Regions from separate parts of the Streptomyces sp. NPDC002817 genome, predicted to be linked through region 1. Evidence: riboswitches for the same ligand, from Rfam matches in the RefSeq annotation. Region 1 holds a riboswitch; the other holds the start of a gene.
The links. A riboswitch is a leader RNA that binds a small molecule or an ion and turns the genes downstream of it on or off. The one in region 1 is predicted to bind glycine.

Region 1 (5,277 bases):
GCGGGTGTGTGGGGGTCGATCGCGCAGTTCCCCGCGCCCCTTGGCGGCGATGCCCCCAGCGGCGTCTACAAGGCACCCTGGAAGAAGGGCCTCACCTTCTCGCGCATCCAATGACCGACCGGATCATCGGCTACGTCCAACAGGACCAGGTTCACCGGCCACCGCACCGGGGTCTGGGTCAGGGCGCGGGCCAGTGCGTCCATCGGGAGGGTACGCAGGTCGCCCTCCCATTGGGAGAGTTCGACGCCCACGAACATCACGGGCTCCGCCGTCTCGATCGAGGCCAGACAGCGGCGGGCCGTGCGGACCACGCCGGTCGCGGCGAACTCGGCGGAGGCGGTCGCGAGGAAGTCGACCGGGTCCTCCTGCCAGTCCGGCTCGTAGAGCTTGACGCGGCCGCCGGTGCCGCCGGGGCCGTCCAGCGGGGTGCGGCCGATGCGGCAGAGCTCGGCGACGGCGGGCGGCGGGAGCGGGACGCCGACCACACCGTCCGGGTTCACGGCGATCCCGATGTGCGGGGGCAGACCGCGCGCGAACTCCACCGCGGGCGCGATCGTGTACGCCATGTGCCCGCCCGCGACCTGCCGGAACTGCTCCTCGGAGCTGAAGACCGGGACGTACGCCTGGCCCTCGATCTCCATGCTGGGCAGGTCGAGAGGGCCGCTGCGCGGGCCGCCGCCGTTCGGCAGCGGGATCCAGACGAAGCTCCGGCCCAGGACCTCGATGATCCGGCCGCCGGCCGCGGGCATCCCGAGGGAGGCCGAGAGCACCTCCTCCAGCTCGTTGCCGGGCCATCCGCCGCCGTGCGGATGGGGGTGCGCCTGTGCCGGGAATGCCATCTGTCCGTCCGCCTGCCGAGTGCTGCCGCTTGTGGCTTGTCTGTGGCTGAAAAGGCTAGCGGGTACGGCGGCGGCTGAGGTCAGCCCGTGAAACCGACCCGGCGCAGGGTGTCCGCCGCGTCCCGGTCGAGCAGCACCGCCGAGCCGACGCCCTGCGGCAGATCGCCCTTGGCCACGGAACGGATCAGCCGGGCGGCCGCCGTGCGGTGCCGCAGGAAGGCGTACTTCGAGACGCCGCGGCCGCGCTCGCGCTGGCCGGCCAGCGCGGTGTCCGGGGCGACGTCGAGCAGCAGCAGATGCAGGGTGCCGCCACGGCGGCGGGCCTCGCGGGCCAGCCAGCCGCGCACCCAGGACTGGGTGCCGCAGTCATGCACGACGACGCCCTTGCCGGAGCGCAGGGCACGGAACAGACCGAAGTAGTGGGCGACGCGGACGAGGGGGCGGTAGATCGCGTACGGCAGGAAGCGCGGCGCCCGGTCGTCCCAGCGGTCGCGGGTGTCCTGGGAGTCGATCCGTACGCCCTTGACCGCCCGGCGCATCAGGGTGGACTTGCCGCTGCCGGGCAGGCCGGTGATCACGACCAGGTCGTCCGGGGCGAAGAGCAGGGCGTGCGGGCTGTGGCCGGCGCGGTCGCGCAGGTCCCGGACGACCGGTTGCGCCGCGCACGTCTCGCGGGCCGGAGCGGCCGGCTGTGCGGGCAGCGCGACGGCCGAGGTCGTGGCGTACGCAGTGGTCCTGTTCACCGTGATCGTCCTCCCCTGGGGCGGGTCACGAGTTCCCCTCCCCGTCGAGTGTAAAGAGAAGGTAATCCGCGGCGCCTCCTGTTTCCGTCCGTTTCTCGCAACAGGCCTGCTACAGCGTGCGGCGAGTGACGGTGGAGGCTGCGCGACCCCTGTGGGAGCCACCCCTGCCCCGCCGGACGGATGCGTGCAATGATGTCCGCGCCAACTGCATACCGGCCGTTTGAATCCGCGCGGGAGAGTTCCGGGCCGTACGTTCTCGTACGAGTGCCCGGGCGCCGAAGGAGCAAGTCCCTCCCTTGAATCTCTCAGGCCCCGTTACCGCGCGGGCGAGGCACATCTGAAAAGCGAGCCGCCCACCGGCGGCTCCACCCAAGGTGCAAGTCATGTCCCCTGCGGTCATGGCGAACCTCTCAGGTTCCGATGACAGATGGGGAGGAACGACCTCGCCCGTCATGCCTTGGGAGACAACCGTCCGATGAGCAATGAACCCCGCCTTACCGCGCTCGATGCCCTGCATCGCTCGCTCGGCGCGACGATGACCGACTTCGCCGGCTGGGACATGCCCCTGCGCTACGGCTCCGAGCGCGACGAGCACAACGCCGTGCGCACGAAGGCCGGACTCTTCGACCTCTCGCACATGGGCGAGATCACGGTGAGCGGACCGCAGGCGGCCGCTCTCCTGAACCACGCCCTGGTCGGCAACATCGCCTCCGTCGGCGTGGGCCGCGCCCGCTACACCATGATCTGCCGCGAGGACGGCGGCATCCTCGACGACCTGATCGTCTACCGGCTCCAAGAGACCGAGTACATGGTCGTCGCGAACGCCTCCAACGCCCAGGTCGTCCTGGACGCGCTCGTGGAGCGTGCGGCCGGCTTCGACGCCGAGGTGCGGGACGACCGGGACGCGTACGCGCTGCTCGCCGTCCAGGGCCCGGAGTCGCCGGGCATCCTCGCCTCGCTCACCGACGCCGACCTCGACGGACTGAAGTACTACGCCGGGCTGCCCGGCACGGTCGCCGGCGTCCCCGCACTGATCGCACGCACCGGCTACACGGGCGAGGACGGCTTCGAGCTGTTCGTGAAGCCCGAGCACGCGGTCGAGCTGTGGCAGGCCCTGACCAAGGCGGGCGAGGGCGCCGGTCTGGTCCCCTGCGGTCTGTCCTGCCGGGACACGCTGCGCCTGGAGGCGGGCATGCCGCTGTACGGGCATGAGCTGTCGACCGAGCTGACCCCCTTCGACGCGGGCCTCGGGCGCGTGGTGAAGTTCGAGAAGGAGGGCGACTTCGTCGGGCGCGAGGCGCTCACCGAGGCCGCCGCCCGGGCTCAGGACAGCCCTCCGCGCGTCCTCGTCGGCCTGATCGCCGAGGGCCGCCGTGTCCCCCGCGCCGGGTACGCCGTGGTCGCCGACGGCCAGGTGATCGGCGAGGTCACCTCCGGCGCCCCCTCGCCCACGCTGGGCAAGCCGATCGCGATGGCCTACGTCGACGCCGCGCACGCCGCGCCGGGCACCACCGGAATCGGTGTGGACATCCGGGGCAGCCACGAGCCCTACGAGGTCGTGGCTCTGCCGTTCTACAAGCGCCAGAAGTAGACACTGGACGCGAGGTCGCGCGCCCGCGCGTGACCCTGCGCACATTTCCGCTGCTCACGCACGTTCCCAGCAGTCCCCCATCCACCAGCACTCCCCCGCGTACAGGAGAATTCAGGCCATGAGCAACCCCCAGCAGCTGCGCTACAGCAAGGAGCACGAGTGGCTGTCGGGCGCCGAGGACGGCGTCTCGACGGTAGGCATCACGGAGCACGCGGCCAACGCACTCGGCGATGTCGTCTTCGTGCAGCTCCCGGAGGTCGGTGACACGGTGACCGCGGGCGAGACCTGTGGCGAGCTGGAGTCGACCAAGTCGGTCTCCGACCTGTACTCCCCGGTCTCCGGTGAGGTCACCGGGGTCAACGAGGACGTCGTCAACGACCCGTCGCTGGTGAACTCCGCCCCCTTCGAGGGCGGCTGGCTGTTCAAGGTACGCATCGCGGACGAGCCGGCCGACCTGCTCTCCGCCGACGAGTACACCGCCTTTTCCGCCGGCTGAGAGGTCGTAGCACCACATGTCCGAGAAGTCGCTTCTTAACCAGACCCTGCACGAGCTGGACCCGGACGTCGCCGCCGCGGTCGACGCCGAGCTGAACCGCCAGCAGTCCACGCTCGAGATGATCGCCTCCGAGAACTTCGCGCCCGTCGCGGTCATGGAGGCCCAGGGCTCGGTCCTCACCAACAAGTACGCCGAGGGCTACCCGGGCCGCCGCTACTACGGCGGCTGCGAGCACGTCGACGTCGCCGAGCAGATCGCCATCGACCGGATCAAGGAGCTGTTCGGCGCCGAGTACGCCAACGTCCAGCCCCACTCCGGCGCCTCCGCCAACCAGGCCGCGCTCTTCGCGCTGGCCCAGCCCGGCGACACCATCCTCGGTCTGGACCTGGCCCACGGCGGCCACCTGACCCACGGGATGCGGCTGAACTTCTCCGGCAAGCAGTTCAACGTGGTCGCGTACCACGTGGACGAGGCCGGTCTGGTCGACATGGCCGAGGTCGAGCGGCTCGCCAAGGAGCACCGCCCGAAGGTGATCATCGCGGGCTGGTCGGCGTACCCGCGCCAGCTGGACTTCGCGGAGTTCCGCCGGATCGCCGACGAGGTCGAGGCGTATCTGTGGGTCGACATGGCGCACTTCGCCGGTCTGGTCGCCGCCGGGCTGCACCCGAACCCGGTCGAGTACGCCGACGTCGTCACCTCCACCACCCACAAGACGCTGGGCGGCCCGCGCGGCGGCATCATCCTGGCGAAGAAGGAGTTCGCGAAGAAGCTGAACTCCTCGGTCTTCCCGGGCTTCCAGGGCGGTCCGCTGGAGCATGTGATCGCCGCGAAGGCGGTCTCCTTCAAGGTCGCGGCTTCGGAGGAGTTCAAGGAGCGCCAGCGGCGTACGGTGGAGGGTGCGCGGATCCTCGCCGAGCGCCTGACAGCCGCGGACGCCCGCGAGGCCGGGGTGAACGTGCTCTCCGGTGGCACCGACGTGCACCTGATCCTCGTCGACCTGCGCGAGTCCGAGCTGGACGGCCAGCAGGCCGAGGACCGTCTCCACGAGGTCGGCATCACGGTCAACCGCAACGCCGTCCCCAACGACCCGCGCCCGCCGATGGTGACATCGGGTCTGCGGATCGGTACGCCCGCCCTGGCCACCCGTGGCTTCACGGCCGAGGACTTCACCGAGGTCGCGGACGTCATCGCCGAGGCGCTCAAGCAGTCGTACGACGTGGAAGACCTGAAGGCCCGGGTCAAGGCCCTGGCCGACAAGCACCCGCTGTACCCCGGTCTCAACAAGTAGTTCCCCGGCGGGGGCACCCGACGACGTGTGCCCCCGCCCTTTCTCTAGGAGTTCCCGTGGCCATCTCGGTCTTCGACCTGTTCTCGATCGGCATCGGCCCGTCGAGCTCCCACACGGTCGGCCCGATGCGTGCGGCCCGTATGTTCGTCCGCCGTCTGCGCAACGAGGGGCTGCTGTCCGCCACCGCCTCCGTGCGCTGCGAGCTCTACGGCTCCCTCGGCGCGACCGGCCACGGCCACGGCACCCCGAAGGCGGTACTGCTGGGCCTCGAGGGGGCGTCTCCCCGCACGGTCGACGTGGAGGGCGCGGACGAGCGGGTG
Region 2 (5,277 bases), on a different contig from region 1:
TCGTGCCGAGCAGCGGCGGAGGGGCGACGTCCATGGCGTCCGAGGAGATCGGCTACCGCGGTCCGACGGCCTGTGCGGCCGCCGGCATCACTTACCGCCAACTGGACTACTGGGCGCGCACCGGGCTCGTGGAGCCGAGCGTGCGGCCCGCCCACGGGTCGGGGACGCAGCGCCTGTACAGCTTCCGGGACGTCGTCGTCCTGAAGATCGTCAAACGGTTCCTCGACACCGGGGTGTCGCTCCAGAACATCCGCACCGCCGTGCTGCACCTGCGTGAGCGCGGGTTCCGGGACCTGGAGCGGATGACGCTCATGAGCGACGGTGCCACGGTCTACGAGTGCACCTCGCCGGACGAGGTCCACGCGCTGCTCCAGGGCGGTCAGGGGATCTTCGGCATTGCCGTGGGCGTCGTGTGGCGGGATGTCGAGAGCGCGCTGTCGCAGCTGCACGGGGAGCGGATCGACACCGGGGAGACCCTCGTAGGACACAACCCGGCGGACGAGCTGGCGCGGCGGCGCAACCGGGCGGTCTGAGGGCCGCTCCACGCTCGCGGCGGGGCATTGTCAGTGGCGTAGGGCAGCATCGGAGATGTGAGAACCGCGCCCACGATCCTGCATCTCGACATGGATGCCTTCTTCGCCTCGGCGGAGCAGGCGTCCAAGCCGAGCCTGCGAGGGAAGGCCGTCGTGGTGGGCGGGCTCGGGCCGCGTGGGGTGGTGGCCACGGCGTCGTACGAGGCCCGGGTGTTCGGTGTGCACTCCGCGATGCCCATGGCCCAGGCACGGCGGCTCGTGCCGAACGCCGCGTACCTTGTGCCGCGCTTCGGGTTCTACCGGTCGATCAGTGAGCAGGTGATGGGGCTGCTGCGGGCGCTGTCGCCGCTTGTGGAGCCGCTCAGCCTCGACGAGGCGTTCGTGGATCTGGAGGCCGGGGGAGCGGCCTGGGACGAGGAGTCGGCGCGGCTGGCCGGGGTGAAGCTGCGCGCCGACATACGGGCCGGCACGGGGCTCACGGGGTCGGTGGGGCTCGCGGCGTCCAAGATGCTCGCGAAGATCGCCTCCGAGCAGGCCAAGCCGGACGGGCTGGTGCTGATCGAGCCGGGGACCGAGCGGGCGCTGCTGGGGCCCAAGTCGGTGCGGATCCTGCCAGGGGTGGGGCCGGCGACGGGTGACCATCTGCGGCGGGCCGGGATCCACACGGTCGAGGAGATCGCGGAGGCGGGGGAGGACGAGCTCGTACGGCTGCTGGGGAAGGCCCATGGGCACGGGCTGTACGCGATGGCGATGGCGTACGACGAGCGGCCCGTGGTGGCCGAGCGGGAGACCAAGTCCGTGTCGGTCGAGGACACGTATGACGTGGACATCCATGACCGGATGCGGGTCGGGCTGGAGGTGCAGCGGCTGGCGGATCGGTGTGTGCGGAGGTTGCGGGGGGCCGGGCTGTCGGGGCGGACCATTGTGCTGAAGGTGCGGCGGTACGACTTCTCCACGTTGACCCGGTCCGAGACGTTGCGGGGGCCGACCGATGACGTGGCGGTGGTGCGGGAGGCCGCGGCGCGGTTGTTGGACTCCGTGGACACGACGGGTGGGGTGCGGCTGCTGGGGGTCGGGGTGAGCGGGCTTGCCGACTACACGCAGGAGGATCTGTTCGCTCAGGCTGCGGGGGAGCGTGCCGAGCTTGCGGAGGAGGAGCAGCGGGTCGAGGTGGCTGAGGAGTCGCCGGTGGTTCCCGTCGAGCGGCGGTGGGTCTCGGGGCACGATGTGCGGCATGACGAGTTCGGGCATGGGTGGGTGCAGGGGAGTGGGCTGGGGAGGGTGACCGTGAGGTTCGAGACGCCGGATTCCGCGCCGGGGCGGGTGCGGACGTTTTCGGTGGAGGATCCTGCGTTGGCGGTGGCTGAGCCGTTGCCGTTGGTGCCGGTGGTGTGTGGGGTGTCCGGTCTTCGGCCGGATTCGGATTCCCGTCCGCACCACCCGTGACGGTTTCGTTGTCGGGCGCGGGTGGCCCCTGTGGGGGCTGAGCACCGTCGTCGGCGGCCGCAGGTCTGTGTGTCTGCTCCGTCAGGCTTCCGCGTCCTCCGTGCCTGCCAGCTTGCCGAAGTCGTGGTCCGGGAAGGGGGGCGGTGGGGCCACGTCCAGGCCGTAGTGGTGGTAGAGCTGGAGTTCCTGGTCGGGGGACAAGTGGCGGCCTACGCCGAAGTCCGGGGCGTCCTTGATCAGGGCTCGTTCGAAGGGGACTCGGAGGGCGCCCTCGAGGAGTTCGCTGGGTTCCAGGGGGACGAATGCGTCCCTGCTGAAGAGGCCGGTGCGTATGGCCGCCCATTCCGGTACGCCGGTCGCGTCGTCGAGGTAGACCTCGTCGATCGTGCCGATCTTGGTGCCGTTGCGGTCGAAGGCCTTGCGGCCGATCAGGTTCCGAGGATCGATATCGGTCTGCACGGGCCCTCCACTAGGTCGCGACTCGCAACTCATCCGTAAGCACTACGAAAGAGCACATTGGGGGAGGCGGCCACTCGAGGGATCCGCGTCTGCCTCGCTGCTAGGCTGACAAGCGGCTGCTGACCCTGTGCGGGAGAGTCCTCCGGACACTGTTCGGAGGCGCCGAAGGAGCAAATCCTCCCCGGAATCTCTCAGGCACACGTACCGCATGGACGAGGCCACTCTGGAAAGCAGGGCGGGAGTACGGCTTCCGCTCTCACCGACGGTGAAAGCCGGGAGCCCTCGGGCGCCCCGGTGAAGCTCTCAGGTTGAGATGACAGAGGGGGAGGCCGTCCGGGTACCCGTGCCGTGGTGCCCCTCGCAGGTCGTGTCAGACCAGGAGGCCTCCGTAATGACCGCCCACCGCACTCCGCTCACAGAGCTCGAGCAGGGGATCCCCTTCGAGCAGCGCCACATCGGGCCCGACCAGGAGGCGCGGGCCAAGATGCTCGCGCAGGTCGGCTATGGCTCGCTGGACGAGCTCACCGCCGCCGCGGTGCCGGATGTGATCAAGAACGCCGATGACCTCGACCTGCCCGGTGCTCGCACCGAGGCAGAGGTGCTTGCCGAGCTTCGCTCGCTCGCCGATCGGAACCAGGTTCTCGGCTCCATGATCGGACTCGGGTACTACGGGACCTTCACGCCGCCCGTCATCCTGCGCAACGTCATGGAGAACCCTGCCTGGTACACCGCCTACACGCCGTACCAGCCCGAGATCTCCCAGGGACGGCTCGAGGCTCTGCTCAACTTCCAGACCATGGTCGCCGAACTGACCGGACTCCCCACCTCCGGTGCCTCGCTGCTCGACGAGGGCACGGCGGCCGCCGAGGCCATGTCGCTGTCCCGGCGCATGGGCAAGAACAAGAAGGGGCTGTTCCTGGTCGACGCGGACGCGCTTCCGCAGACCATCGCCGTGATCGAGACCCGTGCCGAGCCGGCCGGCGTGGAGGTCGTGGTCGCCGACCTCGGCGACGGCATTCCGGCCGACGTCGCCGGTCGTGAGATCAACGGCGTGCTCGTCCAGTACCCCGGCGCCTCCGGTGTCGTGCGGGACATAAAGCCGCTGATCGAGCAGGCGCACGAGCTCGGAGCGCTGGTCACCGTCGCCGCGGATCTGCTCGCGCTGACGCTGCTGAAGTCGCCCGGTGAGCTCGGGGCCGACATCGCGGTCGGAACCACACAGCGCTTCGGTGTGCCGATGGGCTTCGGCGGGCCGCACGCCGGCTACATGGCGGTGCGCGAGAAGTTCGCGCGCAGCCTGCCCGGGCGGCTCGTGGGTGTGTCCGTGGACGCCGACGGGCACAAGGCGTACCGGCTGGCCCTGCAGACCCGTGAGCAGCACATCCGCCGGGAGAAGGCGACCAGCAACATCTGTACCGCGCAGGTGCTGCTCGCCGTGATGGCCGGGATGTACGCCGTCTACCACGGGCCCGAGGGGCTGAAGGGCATCGCGCGGCGGACCCACCGCTACGCCGGCATCCTCGCCGCGGGGCTCACCGCCGGTGGTGTCGAGGTCGTGCACGGCGCCTACTTCGACACGGTGACCGCCCGGGTGCCGGGCAGGGCCGCCGAGGTCGTCGCCGCCGCGCGCAAGAACGGCGTCAACCTGCATCTCGTGGACGCCGACCGGGTCTCCGCCTCCTGCGACGAGACGACCACGCGGGCCCAGCTGAGCGCCGTATGGTCGGCGTTCGGGGTCGAGGGTGACGTCGAGGCGCTCGACGCCGCCACCGAGGACGCCGTGCCGGCCGGGCTGCTGCGGAGCGACGAGTTCCTCGCGCACCCGGTCTTCCACCAGTACCGCTCCGAGACGGCGATGCTGCGCTACCTGCGCAGGCTCGCCGACCGGGACTACGCGCTCGACCGCGGCATGATCCCGCTGGGCTCCTGCACCATGAAGCTCAACGCGACCACCGAGATGGAGCCGGTCACCTGGCCCGAGTTCGGGCAGCTGCACCCCTTCGCGCCCGCCGAGCAGGCGCAGGGCTATCTCACGCTCATCCGTGAGCTGGAGGAGCGGCTCGCCGAGGTCACCGGATACGACAAGGTGTCGCTGCAGCCCAACGCCGGGTCGCAGGGCGAGCTGGCCGGGCTGCTCGCCGTACGCGGGTACCACCGGGCCAATGGGGACGAGCAGCGGACCGTGTGTCTGATCCCGTCCTCCGCCCATGGGACCAACGCCGCCAGCGCGGTCATGGCCGGGATGAAGGTCGTCGTCGTGAAGACCGCCGAGGACGGCGAGATCGACGTCGAGGATCTGCGGGCGAAGATCGAGCAGTACCGCGACGAGCTGTCGGTGCTGATGATCACGTACCCGTCGACGCACGGTGTGTTCGAGGAGCATGTCGCCGACATCTGTGCGCAGGTGCACGAGGCCGGCGGGCAGGTCTACGTCGACGGTGCCAACCTCAACGCCCTGGTGGGGCTTGCCAAGCCGGGCCACTTCGGCGGGGACGTCTCGCACCTCAACCTGCACAAGACCTTCTGCATCCCGCACGGCGGTGGCGGTCCGGGTGTCGGGCCGGTCGGTGTGCGTGCGCATCTGGCGCCGTATCTGCCCAACCACCCGCTGCAGCCCGCCGCCGGGCCGGAGACGGGTGTCGGGCCGATCTCGGCCGCGCCGTGGGGGTCCGCGGGGATCCTGCCGATCTCGTGGACGTACGTCCGGCTCATGGGCGGTGAAGGGCTCAAGCGCGCCACGCAGGTGGCCGTCCTCGGTGCCAACTACATCGCCAAGCGGCTCGAACCGCACTACCCCGTGCTCTACACCGGCCCTGGAGGGCTGGTCGCGCACGAGTGC

Region 2: linked by a shared signal. The riboswitch ahead of gcvP (aminomethyl-transferring glycine dehydrogenase) and the one ahead of gcvT (glycine cleavage system aminomethyltransferase GcvT) in region 1 are both predicted to bind glycine.

Annotation. Positions count from the first base shown of each region.
Region 1 is NZ_JBSFUY010000026.1:43,967-49,243, reverse strand. It holds gene ACWD3I_RS35440 (enhanced serine sensitivity protein SseB) at 66-839, opposite strand; gene ACWD3I_RS35435 (AAA family ATPase) at 920-1,582, opposite strand; glycine riboswitch at 1,804-1,913, shown strand; glycine riboswitch at 1,914-2,019, shown strand; gene gcvT (glycine cleavage system aminomethyltransferase GcvT) at 2,058-3,173, shown strand; gene gcvH (glycine cleavage system protein GcvH) at 3,292-3,669, shown strand; gene glyA (serine hydroxymethyltransferase) at 3,686-4,957, shown strand; gene ACWD3I_RS35415 (L-serine ammonia-lyase) at 5,014-5,277, shown strand, end outside.
Region 2 is NZ_JBSFUY010000006.1:8,260-13,536, forward strand. It holds gene ACWD3I_RS13465 (MerR family transcriptional regulator) at 1-533, shown strand, start outside; gene ACWD3I_RS13470 (DNA polymerase IV) at 591-1,979, shown strand; gene ACWD3I_RS13475 (PRC-barrel domain-containing protein) at 2,061-2,438, opposite strand; glycine riboswitch at 2,559-2,655, shown strand; gene gcvP (aminomethyl-transferring glycine dehydrogenase) at 2,830-5,277, shown strand, end outside.